2 regions of the Siminovitchia jepli genome follow, and region 1 is predicted to be linked to the other one. Evidence: predicted binding sites of a transcription regulator. Region 1 holds the regulator's gene; the other holds the start of a gene.
What was found. The regulator LexA, encoded in region 1, represses DNA repair genes until DNA is damaged. The targets are predictions, from matches to a motif close to CGAACATATGTTCG.
Positions count from the first base shown of each region.

Region 1 (4,439 bases):
CATAGGTGTGATAGATTTCATTTAAAGAGGTGAAAAGAGGCCAAAAAATTTGGGGGCCGGATATAAAAATATTCCTTATGGCTAAACAGTTTGATTATGGTATGGCATCTGCATTGAAACTACCTTTAGGAAGGTGACGGAATGGCTGTTAAAGCAGAAGTCCTATTCACGCTTCTCATAGTCCATTTCTATATTTTGTAATTACAACTTGGATTGTTTTCTATGACATCTCTTGCGGGATGTTTTTTATTTTGCCAATTTAAAGGGGTCCCGGGCTTTCCTGCTTTTCTCTTTTTCCATTCGGTCTGTCCACTCTGCAATTGCTCATGTGTGGCCCAAAACGGCTTTGCCCTGATACGTATGTAACCGGCAAAAGCCGCTCATCCTGTACATCAATATATGTGCCGGAGCTTTGTTTTTGCATATTCTCGTCATGATTCATATCGGAAATTAAAACATCGCGGGACCCATAAAGGGTTCCTTTTTTTTATCGCTTAATGAAAGGACAAGTTTTTAATCATAGACTCTATCAAACCTCATATAAATGGTATTAACCAAATTTTTCTTAAAGGATGAACCAGATGGTCAAATTCGCAGCAAAATCTTTTGCAACTGTTGTCGCACTTTTTTGCTTAATTTCGGCGATTGCCTTTTCGAGTGTAAAAATCAGCCTATTGTCCTTCATTGGGGATGACCCATCAAGAACAGAGGCCTTCCTGTATGTCATGTCACTGGAAAACCACGCTTTAAAATCAAGTATTCCCGAAGGATTTGAGCGTTCTTTGGGAAGAGATATACTGGAACTATTTACAAACATCAATTTAAGAAACATGAAGACGTTTTTAATCAGTGAAATTCCGGGCCTGCATGCGGCAACTCCGAAAATTATTATAGCAGGGAAGGGAGCCGATTTTACGAATTTGCCGATCGAATCTCCTCCTCCGGATGATTTGGATGTATGGGAAGAAGGCAATGATGACCCGGTGGAGGAATCATCGCCACCAAAAAAGCAAACAACCACCGGCGAACCCGTCGTTTTCATCTATTCCTCGCATAATACGGAATCATTTCTTCCTCTTCTTCCAAATGTAAAGGACCCAAATCGGGCATGGCACAAAGAGAAAAATGTGACTTTGCTCGGGAAAAGGTTGGGAGAAAAGCTAGGGGAAAAAGGAATTAAAACATTGGTTAATGAGGTTGACATACAGGCGCTCCTAAAAAAAAGAAATATGGAGTATTTTCAATCCTATAGTGTTTCCCGGGAGATTGCTGTCGAAACAATGAAGCGGCATAAACAGATTCAATTTTACTTTGATATACACCGCGATTCATCGCGAAGGAGTGTTACGACCACGACTATCAATGGAAAAACATACGCCAAGCCCTATTTTGTGATCGGGAAGGAGCATCCTAACTATAAAAAAAATCTGGAGTTGGCTTCCCATTTGTTTAATGCCCTCCAGGAAAAATATCCCGGGCTGCCCAGGGGTGTATATGGCAAGACCAAAGCAGACGGAGATGGGGTATATAACCAGGACCTGGCAGAAAATGCACTTTTAATAGAGATTGGCGGCGTGGACAATACATTGGAAGAGCTCAACCGTACCGTTGACGCACTGGCAGAAGTGTTCAGTGAATATTATTGGGGAGAAGCGAAGGAAGCAAGTAAGGAGAAATGACTAAAAAATAAGCGGCTCAATGCAATATCGAAGATTGGGCCGCTCACGCGTTGATGGGCAATAAATTTTTATCAATGGACGAAGCGCCTGTATAAGGCGATAACTTTTCCTAAAATGGTGACATTGGAAACGATGATCGGTTCCATGCTTGAGTTTTCCGGCTGAAGCCGGACATAGCCGTTTTCCTTATAAAACCTTTTGACTGTTGCTTCGTCTTCTTCGGTCATGGCGACGACGATATCTCCGTTGTTGGCTGTGTTTTGCTGGCGGACAATGACAAAATCACCGTCGTGAATGCCGGCTTCTATCATGCTTTCACCAACAATTTCCAGCATAAATACCTGGTCGTCTGCTGGAACGAGGGATTCCGGAAGCGGATAATAATCCTCAATATTCTCAACTGCTGAAATCGGCAGCCCTGCAGTAACCTTACCGACAAGCGGAACATTGACGGTTTTTTGAACAATGGCTGCGTCATCCTGATTCAAAACTTCAATCGCTCTCGGTTTGGTCGGGTCACGCCTGATGAGACCTTTGCTTTCCAGCCTGGCAAGATGCCCGTGAACAGTGGAACTTGAAGCAAGGCCAACCGCTTTTCCAATTTCACGGACGGAGGGAGGATAGCCCTTTTTTTTCACTTCATCTTTTATAAAGTTTAAGATGTCTTCTTGCCGTTTTGTAAGTTTTGTCACCTTTTCACACCCTTTTTCCCATGATAAGCTGATTCCTATTATATCATGCGTCATATTATTAAGCAAACATGGGTTCGTAATTTTGTTGACACAAACAAACGTTCCTATTATAATATTTATAAAAGGCGAACACATTTTCGGGAGGGGAAATGAATGATCACATCCATATGGAAAAATTATTCATTCGTCATCATCTTTTTTATACTGTCATTGATTATGGGATTAGTGATGATTATTAGTTGGGAACAAGAGGATGCTTCCTTACATACTGTCAGTACAAATGTACAGGAAGACCGGCATGAGCATTATGAACTGACGTTGAATAAGCAGAAAAGATAATTTCCGTTCGGAGTTGAAAAGATGAAAGCCATTATTTACTGCAGGGTCAGCACGGATAAGGCCACACAGGAAACTTCATTGGAAAGGCAGCAGGAAGAACTGATAGCTGCAGCCAAAAGGTGGAAATTTGAAATAAGCGATATCATATCCGAAAAAGCAAGCGGCTATGATTTAAACCGTCCCGGCGCACTGGATATGCTTGACAAAATAGAGTCCGGGAAAATTGATGCAGTCCTGATTCAGGATGAAACGAGACTTGGCCGCGGAAATGCCAAAATAGCCCTTATGCATTTTTTACTTAAGCGAGGGGTAACATTGTACAGCCTGTCCCATAACGGAGAGCTGAAAATATCGGAAACGGATTCCATGCTCCTTGATATCGTGGCCATGATCGAAGAACATCAGCGAACATTGCATAACATCAAAATCAAGCGGGGAATGAAAAGGGCGGTCGCCAAAGGATATCAACCGGAAAAAAATTTGAAAAATCGGGGAAACCGAAACGGCAGGGAAAGAACGGAAGTACCGGTTGAGGAAATCTTCCGTCTTAGACAAAACAACATGACCTTTGAAGAAATTGCCGCCACAATGAGAGGGTTCGGTTTTAAAGTGTCCAAAGCAACGGTCCATAGGCGTTACAAAGAATACATGGAGCGGGCGGACAAGCGGGAATAACGAGCGGGCGTCAGCGGCGAGCGTCTTTTTGTTGATGTGAAATTCTGACATATCGAATGATATGTCAGGGGCATTGTTTTCGCGACGACATTTTAGTAAACTGGAGATAACTTAAGGTAAAAAAGGAGTTTGACTATGCTTTCAAAAGAAAAGCTTGCTAGGATCAATGAGCTCGCCAAAAAAGCAAAAGAAAACGGACTGTCCAAAGAAGAAGCGAAAGAGCAGTCAAAACTGCGCGGCGAATATTTGCAATCTTTTCGCGCTTCTATGAGACAGACAATTGAACAGGTCAGGGTGTTTGATTCTACAGGAGAAGAAGTAACACCTGAAAAACTTCGCTCTATCCAGCTAAATAAAAAATTGCATTAAAAGTTCTTTAAAAACATCGAACGCCCTTCGATGTTTTTTTATAGAATAAGAAAGCACGGGTTTTTTTCACAGAGTAAGAAAGTACAAGTTTTTTTCAGCGTAACATTTAGAGCAAAGTCTTTTGTTGTCCAGCTCCAACGGACAGGACGTCCCAGTGCCGCCAGCGCACAGGACGTTGCTGCTTGAGCCTGCCGACGCACAGGACGTGCTAGTGCAGGCGAAGCGACAGGATGTCGCTGCCTGAGCCTGCCTTTCATCGCCGTGTTTTCTTTTTATCTCATTGCGGAGCGCTTCAGTTTGTACGTCGCTAAACGGGAGCTTGCGCTTTTCTTTATACCCAAAAGTTGTGAAAACGCAAAATTAACTTTATGATATGTTATAGATTAATCTGAAAGGAAGAGATTTTACATGGGAAAGCACAGTATCACTGAGATTGATGCGTTAGCTATTAATACAATCAGGACGCTGTCAATCGATGCCATTGAAAAGGCGAATTCGGGCCATCCGGGTTTGCCGATGGGAGCAGCGTCCATGGCCTATGTATTATGGGCGAAATATATGAACCACAATCCGAAAAATCCTGAATGGTTCAATCGAGACCGCTTCATTTTATCGGCAGGACACGGTTCAATGCTTTTATACAGCCTGCTTCATTTGACAGGTTATGACCTTGGGATGGAGGAGA
Region 1 covers NZ_JBFEGN010000001.1:76,045-80,483, reverse strand. Annotated here, with positions in the region: gene spoIIP (stage II sporulation protein P) at 582-1,679, shown strand; gene lexA (transcriptional repressor LexA) at 1,751-2,371, opposite strand; gene AB1L08_RS00435 (hypothetical protein) at 2,525-2,710, shown strand; gene AB1L08_RS00430 (YneB family resolvase-like protein) at 2,732-3,385, shown strand; gene AB1L08_RS00425 (DUF896 domain-containing protein) at 3,521-3,754, shown strand; gene tkt (transketolase) at 4,163-4,439, shown strand, end outside.

Region 2 (4,439 bases), on a different contig from region 1:
TGCCTCCCGGAATCGACTCCTGGTTGGCAATCAAGAAATCCGGTTTCTGGAGCAACGGTTTGATGTTGGAAAACATCGGCGAAAAATCATAGCCGTTACCTGAACGTGCATCATGAAATAAATTGTCATGGATGAGGATATCGCCGATTCCCGCTATGGTGGCTTTTGTTTCAAAGCTTTTGGGCTGAAGATTGTTTTCCTTGACAGGCATGGTGTTAAAGCGTTTTTGAATTGTATTGGATTTTTGTTGCTCACTGGCAGCCCAAATAAGAGAAAATACGCAGGCCAGTCCGAAAAAAACGATGAGCCAATATTTTTTATGATGCATGTATAAAACCTTTCTTTCAAAAGATGAATTTGTTATATCCATTTCACTTTAGGCTCGGTTTTATCCCGTATCCGTTTTAAGTTTGCCCTGTGCCGGTAAATGACAAACAATTCCAGGGCTGAAACGACCAATACCAGCACCCAGTCACCGAGAATGACACAATAAATAATGCCGAATAAGCCTGCCACTATCGATGACAATGAAACATATTTTGATATTTTTAGAGTGACTAAAAACCCGATAACGAGAACAATAAATAGCAGCGGCCCATATCCCAGGAGTACTCCTGCCGATGTGGCGACGGCTTTTCCCCCGCGAAAACCGGCGAAAATCGGGAATGTATGTCCAACTACCGCAAAAATGCCCACGAGCAAAGGATGCATCTCCACGCCGAACAGCATGGGCAAAAAAGTGGCTGCCGTTCCTTTTAATATATCCGCTGCTGTTACGGCAATCCCGGCTTTCTTGCCCAATACGCGGAACGTATTGGTTCCCCCCAAATTGCCGCTGCCGTGTTCGCGGATATCGATTCCGTAAAATATTTTTCCGACGATTAAACCCGAAGGAATAGACCCGATCAAGTATGATAATAACATAATAACGATTTGCATCATCAACATTTGCCCCTCTTTCTATTAATCCGCAATGCTTTTTTATTGTACCATGTCCAAATGATAATTGGGTACACGTAATCGCTTGCATGAATAGCAGCAGTGAATTACGATAAGGTTGGACGAGATGTATTGAAGGAGGACATAAAATGGCAATAGAAAATCCGACGAGAGAAGAAATGGGCCAAATACTGAAAAAAGCAAAAAGAATTGCCGTTGTCGGGCTGAGTGATAATCCCGAAAGAACTTCCTATATGGTATCAGAGGCAATGAAAGACGCAGGTTATGAGATTATTCCCGTTAATCCAACTGTTGATGAAGTGTTTGGCATTAAAGCCGTTGATACGTTAAAAGATATTGAAGGACATGTTGATATTGTCAATGTATTCCGGCGTTCGGAATTTCTGCCGGAAATTGCAAAAGAATTCGCTGAAATCGATGCCGATGTATTTTGGGCCCAATTGGGCGTACAAAATGAAGAAGCGTATGAATATTTAAAGAAAAAGGGCTATACCGTCATCATGGATCGCTGCATTAAAGTGGAACATGCCTTAACAAAATAACGAAAAGCGCCAAGCGCCATTGAGCGCTTGTTTTTTTGACGGGCGGCAGCCGACAGGATACTGGGCAATCTCTGGTATCCTTTATTTATTACCCGCATAAGCCTTTATAAACCAGTCGAAATACTTTCGACACAGACACATCCCAAGATCTATTTGCAAAAAGAGATCATCCGGATATACAATAAGACATGCTTGGAAAAATATGATATAGTAAATTAAGCGAACAAACGTTTTGTGACGTAAAGCCCTATGAAAGGGGAATCGAAAATAATGAATGGAAATATGGCAATGATGGAATATAACGAAGATTCGATTCAGGTGCTGGAGGGGCTGGATGCTGTCCGGAAAAGGCCCGGCATGTATATCGGATCGACGGACGCCCGCGGTCTTCACCATCTTGTTTATGAAATTGTCGATAACTCGGTGGATGAAGCATTGGCCGGATATGGCGACCAAATTATCGTTACGCTGCATAAGGATAACAGTGTGAGTGTGGAGGATAAAGGCCGCGGCATGCCTGCCGGAATGCATCAGACAGGAAAGCCTACTACGGAAGTCATATTTACTGTTTTGCATGCAGGCGGGAAGTTCGGCCAAGGAGGCTACAAGACAAGCGGCGGCTTGCATGGCGTCGGTGCATCCGTTGTGAACGCGCTATCCGAATGGCTAGTCGTAACGATTAAACGGGACGGCTTTATATATGAGCAAAAGTTCAAAGATGGAGGCAAACCGGCAACAACTCTTGAAAAGATTGGAACAACAAGGCAAACCGGGACCAAAATTCATTTTAAACCCGATCCGGCTATTTTCAGTACAACAACGTTAAACTTTGAAATCTTAAGCAGCAGGCTTCGTGAATCCGCCTTTTTGTTAAAAGGGCTCATGATTGAGATTCATGATTTGCGAAACGGCCAGCATGAAAAATTCCGCTATGAAAATGGCATTGAAGCCTTTGTGGAATATCTGAATGGTGAAAAAGATGTTCTTCACCCTGTCGTCTCATTTGAAGGAACAGCAAACGACATTGAAGTGGATTTTGCCTTTCAATTTAACGATGGTTTCGCGGAAAACATTTTATCCTTTGTGAACCATGTGCGGACAAAAGATGGCGGTACACATGAAGTGGGGGCGAAAACCGCGATTACAAGAGTCTTCAATGATTTCGCCAGAAAATCAGGAATGCTGAAAGAAAAAGACAAAAACCTGGAAGGCACGGATATAAGGGAAGGTTTGGCCGCCATTATATCAGTAAGAATTCCGGAAGGATTGCTCCAATTTGAAGGACAAACGAAAGGAAAGCTTGGGACAGCCGAGGCAAGGTCTGCTGTCGATACGATCATTTCGGAACAGCTATCCTATTTCTTGGCCGAAAACCCCAATGTAAGCACCATGCTCGTCAAAAAAGCGATAAAAGCAGCCCAGGCCCGGGAAGCCGCCAGAAAGGCACGGGAAGAAGCAAGAAGCGGCAAGCGCAAAAAAAGAAGCGATGCGCTGCTTTCGGGCAAGCTAACGCCGGCCCAGTCGAAAAACCCCCAAAAAAATGAATTGTATTTGGTGGAAGGAGACTCTGCAGGAGGTTCGGCCAAACAAGGAAGAGACCGCAGGTTCCAGGCAGTTCTTCCGCTTCGCGGCAAGGTCATCAATACGGAAAAAGCGAAGCTTCAGGATATATTTAAAAATGAAGAAATCAATACGATTATCCATACGATCGGCGCCGGCGTAGGACCGGAATTTAATTTGGAGGATGTCAATTACGATAAGATCATTATCATGACCGATGCCGACACGGATGGCGCCCATATACAAGTTTTGTTGCTAACCTTCTTTTATCGCTATATGAAGCCGTTGATTGAAGCGGGAAAAGTATTTATTGCGCTCCCGCCCCTTTATAAGGTGAGCAAAGGAACCGGGAAAAAAGCCGTCATAGAATATGCATGGACGGACGATGAATTGGCAGATGTGACGAAAAAAGTCGGCAAAGGATACATGCTGCAAAGGTATAAAGGGCTTGGTGAAATGAATTCGGACCAACTGTGGGAAACGACGATGAACCCGGAAACAAGAACGCTGATCCGGGTGTTGATCGACGATGCGGCAAATGCAGAAAAACGCGTGACCACATTAATGGGCGACAAAGTGGAACCAAGGAGAAAATGGATTGAAAAAAATGTCCAGTTCGGCATGCAGGATGATATGAATATCCTTGAAAATGAGAACTTGACATCAGAAGGGGGAGCGATGGACTTATGACGGCAATGGAAAAATTTCAAGATTTGCCCCTTGAAGAAGTACTGGGTGACCGGTTTGGCCGTTACAGCAAGTACATTATACAGGAACGGGCCCTTCCCGACGCCAGGGACGGCCTTAAGCCGGTGCAGCGCAGAATTTTATATGCCATGCATCATGATGGCAACACTGCCGACAAAGGGTTTAGAAAATCGGCAAAAACAGTGGGGAACGTGATCGGGAACTATCATCCACATGGAGATACATCTGTGTATGAGGCAATGGTCCGGATGAGCCAGGATTGGAAAGTAAGAAACATATTAATTGAGATGCATGGAAATAACGGAAGTATAGACGGCGATCCGGCCGCAGCGATGCGCTACACGGAAGCCCGCCTCTCGGAACTATCCTCGGAACTGCTTCGCGATATCGAGAAAAGAACTGTGGAATTTGTGCCAAATTTTGATGATACATCCTCCGAACCGACCGTACTTCCGGCGCGGTTTCCAAACCTTCTTGTCAATGGCTCCACCGGTATTTCGGCAGGTTATGCAACCGATATTCCCCCTCACCATCTCGGAGAAGTGATCGATGCCGTCATCATGCGAATAGAAAAACCGGGATGCGCCGTCGATGATGTCATGACGGTCATCCAGGGTCCCGACTTCCCTACAGGGGGGATTATTCAAGGCGTGGACGGAATCAAAAAAG
Region 2 covers NZ_JBFEGN010000065.1:12,080-16,518, reverse strand. Annotated here, with positions in the region: gene AB1L08_RS16875 (CapA family protein) at 1-328, opposite strand, end outside; gene plsY (glycerol-3-phosphate 1-O-acyltransferase PlsY) at 361-939, opposite strand; gene AB1L08_RS16865 (CoA-binding protein) at 1,089-1,502, shown strand; gene parE (DNA topoisomerase IV subunit B) at 1,773-3,752, shown strand; gene parC (DNA topoisomerase IV subunit A) at 3,749-4,439, shown strand, end outside.
Region 2: parE (DNA topoisomerase IV subunit B) is a predicted target of LexA. The motif match lies at 1,723-1,736, and genes of this name have one in related genera.